2 regions of the Anaerobacillus sp. 1_MG-2023 genome follow, and region 1 is predicted to be linked to the other one. Evidence: a T-box and tRNA genes for the amino acid it is inferred to sense, from the RefSeq annotation. Region 1 holds a T-box; the other holds one or more tRNA genes.
The links. A T-box is a leader RNA that pairs with one kind of tRNA and senses whether it is charged. The one in region 1 lies ahead of thrS (threonine--tRNA ligase), so its partner is inferred to be a tRNA-Thr.

Region 1 (3,390 bases):
TGCTCAAATTTCTAATACCAATTATTTCAAATCATACTGCATAACTCAATCTTTAATTCCAGTTAAAAGGAGCCTATCTTATTACAGATAAGCCCCCTATTCTTTAAGACTCAGTTTCGAGATAAAAACGATAAGAACAAAAGCACGGGAACTAGATGGAAATGCCCATTTTTTAAAATGATATACTTACTATAAGTGTACTTTGATACTAATTATTCAGGTAAATCTTTATTAACTATGGACTGTTTAATACCTGTAACAAATTCACCTAATTCCATTTCTTTAGTTGCTTTATTCCCATAGGACCTAACGTTTACATATCCTTTTTCAACTTCCTTGTCTCCCAACACCAGAATGAAGGGTGTTTTGTTTATTTGAGCTTCCCTAATCTTGTACCCTAACTTTTCCTCTCTACTGTCCTTTTCCACTCTAATCCCTTCTTGTTTTAACCGATTCATTACTTGATCCGAATATTCTTTATGAGCTTCGTTTGATACAGGTAGTATTTTTACTTGAATAGGTGCTAACCAAGTTGGAAATGCTCCTCCATAATGCTCAATGAGTATGCCTAAAAAGCGATCAATGGATCCAAACACAGCCCGATGAATAACCACTGGACGAACTTTTTCATTATGTTCATTTATATATTCCAGATCGAATTTTTCCGGCATTTGAAAATCTAGCTGCACAGTTGCACATTGATGACTCCTATTCAAGGCATCTTTTATATGGATATCAATCTTAGGCCCGTAAAAAGCACCGTCTCCCTCATTCACTCTAAAATCATAACCTAGGTTTTCTAATACATTTTTAAGTGCGCCTTCAGCTTGATCCCATAAGTGTTTGTCACCCATAGACTTTTCAGGTCGAGTAGATAACTCAATTTCATAATTGAATCCGAATGTTCGATAAACATTATCAATCAACTGCAAAGCTAAAGTGATTTCGTCTTCTATCTGATGAGGTGTGACAAAGATATGAGCATCGTCTTGGCAGAAGGAACGAACTCTCAATAATCCGTTTAATGCTCCACTGAATTCATGACGGTGAACTTGACCGAATTCAGCCATACGAATAGGAAGGTCTCTATAGGAGCGCAAACGGTCCTTAAAAATAAGCATATGTCCTGGGCAATTCATTGGTTTAAGAGCGAAATGCTGCTGGTCAACTTCAGAGAAATACATATTGTCTTTATAATGATTCCAGTGCCCCGATTGTTCCCATAACCTCTGATTCATCATTAATGGAGTTTTTACTTCTTTATAATTAAATGACTCTTGCAAACTTCTAAGGAATGCTTCCAACTCATTTCTTATCACCTGACCATTACTTAAATAGAATGGCATCCCTGGAGCTTCATCTGAAAACATAAACAATTCAAGCTGGTTCCCTAACTTACGATGATCTCTCTTTTTGGCTTCTTCCAAAAAATAAAAGTATTCATTTAGTTCTTTTTTTGATGGAAAAGCTACACCATATATTCGTTGTAACATCTTGTTATCACTATCCCCCAGCCAATAAGCCCCTGAGATATTTGTTAAGGAAAAAGCTTTAAGAAATTTAGTTGACGGTAAATGGGGACCTCTGCATAGATCTATAAATTCTCCTTGTTTGTAGATGGAGACATCTTCTTCCCGAGGAATTTTCTTTAATAGCTCCAGCTTTAAATGATCATTCGAAAAAATGCTTTCAGCTTCATCTCTAGATATTAACTCCCGTTTAATAAACAAGTTCTCAGATACAATGTTACTCATTTCCTTTTCAATTTTAGATAGATCATCTTTAGAAATACTTTGATCCGTATCAATATCATAGTAAAAACCAGCCTCCACAACAGGACCTACACCTAGATTCACTCTTCCGAAAAGTCGCTTAACGGCCTGAGCCATAATATGAGCTGCTGTATGTCTCATCACCTCTAATCCCTCTGAAGAATGAAGTGGAAATAATTCAATCTCAGCATTAGAGTTGATTGGACTCTGCAAATCATATAAGGATCCATTGACTCTCCCAACTACTGACTTTTTCTTAAGGCCAGGACTTATAGATTGGGCAACATCCCCCAATGTACTTCCTTTTGAAAAAGATTTTTGGCTGCCATCTGGAAACGAAATCACCATTTTTTCATGACTCATACATACACATCCTTTTATAAAATTAAAAAACCATACTCGTCCCTCTAAACAAGGGACGAGTATGGTTTTACCCGCGGTTCCACCCAATTTCCCACTACTTTTCAAAGTAATGGCTTTGGTTTGCTGTATCGTAGCACTACGTCATGAACTACTAATCTTTCGTCCATGCAGCTCCAAGGTGGTAAGCTATTAAGCTGCGTTAGGAAGATCGCACCTTTTCTTCCCTCTCTGATAACCGTCCTAATAGCTCTTGTCCTCTTCATCACTATAACTTATTCAATAAAAAAAACACTCGTCCCTAAAAAGGGACGAGTGCTGTACTCGTGGTTCCACCCAACTTCCCGTTACATGGATAAAGTAACGGCTTTGGTTTGCTGTATCGTAGCACTACGGCATGAACTACTCATATTCGCCCATGCAGCTCCAAGGTGGTAAGCTATTAAGCTGCGTTAGGAAGATCACACCTTTTCTTCCCTCTCTGATAACCGTTCATAATATCTCTTGTCCTCTTCATCACAAATTATTTTAAATTTATTTCACTATATATTTTTTGCTAAATATAGTCAATACAATCCTAAAAATTATTTAGGAGATTTTTTAGATTAGCTCCGAGATTCTTGAATAAATACTTCACTTAAGTCTTTATGATATTCAGTTCTTTTCTATCTTTTTTTCTCATTAGCGTAAGAACATACAAGTACAAATAAACTGGAAGCATTACAATAACCAATATTTCTTTACTCAATGAATTGCTTGATAAGAGTAAAGACAACACTAGACCAGCTATAGAATAAATTATGAATTCAATGAGGGATCTGTATTTAGATAATGGTTTTAATCTAAGAAATCCATCTGCAATTAAAGTTGTTGGTAGACCGTAAACTATATATACAATTGCAAATAAAATCGGTAACGAAATTATAGTAGCAAAAGTATCAGTATATTCTCTTTCTAATTCAAGCACGTAGTCAAGAGTAAATTCTCCAATTACTAAAACAAAAACGGAAAGAGGTGCTGATATAATTATTGCTAGTAGTATCTTTTGTAAATATTTCAATTCCTTCCTCCTCTAAACGTAAAAGCGTACACACTCTTGCCCAAAACCGATAGAGCGCTTACTTTTTATTCAGCAATTGCTCCGATAAACCAGAAGACTTGGGATCAGGATAAATTCTAGAATTTATCCTACATTAGTGTTAATTTAGATCGATGTTACCCACATATTGAACATCTCCCATATCAGAAGACAGATTCA
Region 2 (3,390 bases), on a different contig from region 1:
ACGATCGAGGATTTGGCTTACGTAGCTGGACATATTGGAAAACGTTGCGAGTGCTATCTAGTTTTCAGGGAATAAAATTTTCCTTGAAAAACATGATGAAATATAGTATGATATATTTTGTCGCTGGTAAATCACGAAAGTGAAATCCAGTCCTTAGTCTGGTAATGATGGCGAAGAGGTCACACCCGTTCCCATGCCGAACACGGAAGTTAAGCTCTTCAGCGCCGATGGTAGTTGGGGGATCTCCCCCTGCAAGAGTAGGACGTTGCCAGGCTGATATTATTCCACAGTAGCTCAGTGGTAGAGCTATCGGCTGTTAACCGATCGGTCGTAGGTTCGAATCCTACCTGTGGAGCCATGGAGAGCTGTCCGAGTGGCCGAAGGAGCACGATTGGAAATCGTGTAGACGGTCAAAGCCGTCTCGAGGGTTCGAATCCCTCGCTCTCCGCCACTAGCATACATAATAGCAGCAAGGGCCCGTTGGTCAAGCGGTTAAGACACCGCCCTTTCACGGCGGTAACACGGGTTCGAATCCCGTACGGGTCACCATTATATATCATTTCTACTTTGTGGAGGATTAGCTCAGCTGGGAGAGCATCTGCCTTACAAGCAGAGGGTCGGCGGTTCGAGCCCGTCATCCTCCACCATTCTCTAAGGTCCCGTGGTGTAGCGGTTAACATGCCTGCCTGTCACGCAGGAGATCGCGAGTTCGATTCTCGTCGGGACCGCCATTTATATTTTAATATTATCGCGGGGTGGAGCAACAAGCGATACTTCCTTGAAACAGCAACGTGTTGTTTCGACGGATACGCTTCGAAGCATAACCTTGTAGAGAAAGAAACAGTGCACAGCGTAATGAGCAGGTGTAGCATTATTACATTCACATTATCGCGGGGTGGAGCAGTTCGGTAGCTCGTTGGGCTCATAACCCAAAGGTCGCAGGTTCAAATCCTGCCCCCGCAACCAATTAATTTTATCTGCGTTGAGTATTCATCGTTACTAAAATTAAAATGTAGTCCTGTTAAGGGCAACCAATTATATTTTAAACATGGCTCTGTAGCTCAGTCGGTAGAGCAGTGGACTGAAAATCCACGTGTCGGCGGTTCGATTCCGTCCGGAGCCACCATGTTGCCGGTCTAGCTCAATTGGTAGAGCAACTGACTTGTAATCAGTAGGTTGGGGGTTCAAGTCCTCTGGCCGGCACCATTTTCTCGAAATGAGATCAAATTCCATTGCACTTTCATAAAATGTGTATTACAATGGTAATTGTCAATTTGGAGGGGTAGCGAAGTGGCTAAACGCGGCGGACTGTAAATCCGCTCCCTCAGGGTTCGGCGGTTCGAATCCGTCCCCCTCCACCATCTTGATAGGGGTATAGTTTAAAGGTAGAACAGAGGTCTCCAAAACCTCCGGTGTGGGTTCGAGTCCTACTACCCCTGCCAATTTCAAATTTTTATGGCGGTTGTGGCGAAGTGGTTAACGCACCGGATTGTGATTCCGGCATTCGTGGGTTCAATTCCCATCAGCCGCCCCATTTTTGGGCTATAGCCAAGCGGTAAGGCAACGGATTTTGATTCCGTCATGCGCTGGTTCGAATCCAGCTAGCCCAGCCATTTTTTGTTGCGGAAGTAGTTCAGTGGTAGAACATCACCTTGCCAAGGTGGGGGTCGCGGGTTCGAATCCCGTCTTCCGCTCCATTTTAAAAAGGCGGCATAGCCAAGTGGTAAGGCACGGGTCTGCAAAACCCTTACGCCCCGGTTCAAATCCGGGTGCCGCCTCCAATCTTAATATTTTTTCTTAAAAGTCCTGCCGGAGTGGCGGAATTGGCAGACGCACAGGACTTAAAATCCTGCGGAGGGTGTACCTCCGTGCCGGTTCGAGCCCGGCCTCCGGCACCACTTATTTTTCTGCCTGAATTGAATATGGTATTTTGCCGGTGTGGCGGAATTGGCAGACGCGCACGACTCAAAATCGTGTTCCGAGAGGAGTGTCGGTTCGAACCCGACCACCGGTACCATTACATACGTTATTTCAAGACTTCAACGTTCTCGTTGAGGTCTTTTTTATATGTTTTAATTTTCAATGACTCACTGAGCAAATTCCTGCTCATTTAAAAATAGAGATGATAAAATACAAGTATAAGATAGATAAAACAATTTACTGAAAGAGTGATTCGATGAGAATTGAAGTATGGTCCGATTTCGTTTGTCCATTTTGTTATATAGGAAAAAGACGTCTTGAAAGTGCGCTTCAGGCTTTTCCAAAGCGTGACCAAGTAGAAGTTGTCTTTAAAAGCTTTGAACTTGATCCTAATGCGAAAGAATCGAATGGAGAAAGCATGGCTGAGCTTCTAGCAGCGAAATACAATGTCAGTCTAGAACAAGCTCAGGGTATGTGTGAGAATATGAGACAGCAAGCTGCTGGAGAAAACCTAACGTATGATTTCGATAAAATGATTCCAACGAATTCATTTGATGCTCATCGTCTTGTTCACTATGCGACGAAGCATGGTAAAAGTAATGAAATGTCAGAACGTCTCTTTTATGCCTTCTTTACCGAATCCAAAAATATTGGTGATCATGAAACGCTTGCATCACTTGGTGAAGAACTTGGGCTAGACGGTTCGGATATAAAACGTATGCTAGGGACTGAAGAATTTACGAAAGAAGTTCGCAACGATGAAGCAATGGGAAGTCAGCTTGGCATTCAGGGCGTACCATTCTTTGTATTTGACGGTAAATATGCCGTGTCAGGTGCTCAGCCTGTAGAAATGTTTGAACAGGCCATTGAGAAGGCCTGGGGAGAAGGAAGTAAGCTTGAAGTAGTCGGTGAAAATACAGAAGCGTGTTCTGCTGACTCTTGTGATTTTCCTAAATAAAACGCAAGAAAGCTCTCTTATTTAAAAGAGAGCTTTTTCTTATGCATCTGTACTTTCTTGTTTAATCGTTTTGTAAGCTGAATCAAGGTTGCGAATGCGACGAACTATTTCTGAGTTTTTGTTAAGGTTGTCATAGATCATTGACGAAACAACTGAACGATAATAGCTATTCATTGCTTCTAATTTTGAAAATACATCACAATTCTTTTGTATGTATTGGCGAAAATTTTCTTCGAAAAATGGTGTTGAGAATGGTTCCATATGATTTCTCCTTTCTGTCTATCATTCTGATTATAGGGTGATCGTCATCAGAACGTCAAACGGATCATGAGGAGTGATGTTCTATTAGATCAGCCGTGATGAGGAATGTTTGTAAAGAAAATATGAGAAATGTGTTGTTTCTTTCATATGTTCTGTGGTATTCTATCTACATCAGCGAGGATTGTAGAAATTCCTCGAATTTTCACCATTTACCCAACGCAGTGTTTCGTTAAAATTAACGAAGCGTTGCG

Region 2: it has a tRNA-Thr gene. The T-box ahead of thrS (threonine--tRNA ligase) is inferred to sense a tRNA for this amino acid. The anticodon was not compared.

What each region holds. Positions count from the first base shown of each region.
Region 1 covers NZ_JAUORD010000010.1:178,800-182,189, forward strand. The annotation lists gene thrS (threonine--tRNA ligase) at 213-2,135, opposite strand; T-box leader at 2,184-2,407, opposite strand; T-box leader at 2,437-2,658, opposite strand; gene Q4550_RS16690 (hypothetical protein) at 2,770-3,192, opposite strand; gene Q4550_RS16695 (hypothetical protein) at 3,332-3,390, opposite strand, start outside.
Region 2 covers NZ_JAUORD010000006.1:232,636-236,025, reverse strand. The annotation lists rRNA gene rrf (5S ribosomal RNA) at 158-274, shown strand; tRNA gene Q4550_RS12945 (tRNA-Asn) at 284-358, shown strand; tRNA gene Q4550_RS12940 (tRNA-Ser) at 360-451, shown strand; tRNA gene Q4550_RS12935 (tRNA-Glu) at 475-549, shown strand; tRNA gene Q4550_RS12930 (tRNA-Val) at 572-647, shown strand; tRNA gene Q4550_RS12925 (tRNA-Asp) at 656-731, shown strand; tRNA gene Q4550_RS12920 (tRNA-Met) at 890-966, shown strand; tRNA gene Q4550_RS12915 (tRNA-Phe) at 1,051-1,126, shown strand; tRNA gene Q4550_RS12910 (tRNA-Thr) at 1,131-1,206, shown strand; tRNA gene Q4550_RS12905 (tRNA-Tyr) at 1,277-1,361, shown strand; tRNA gene Q4550_RS12900 (tRNA-Trp) at 1,369-1,442, shown strand; tRNA gene Q4550_RS12895 (tRNA-His) at 1,459-1,534, shown strand; tRNA gene Q4550_RS12890 (tRNA-Gln) at 1,539-1,613, shown strand; tRNA gene Q4550_RS12885 (tRNA-Gly) at 1,623-1,697, shown strand; tRNA gene Q4550_RS12880 (tRNA-Cys) at 1,707-1,781, shown strand; tRNA gene Q4550_RS12875 (tRNA-Leu) at 1,809-1,898, shown strand; tRNA gene Q4550_RS12870 (tRNA-Leu) at 1,933-2,017, shown strand; gene Q4550_RS12865 (DsbA family oxidoreductase) at 2,177-2,878, shown strand; gene yvfG (protein YvfG) at 2,918-3,139, opposite strand.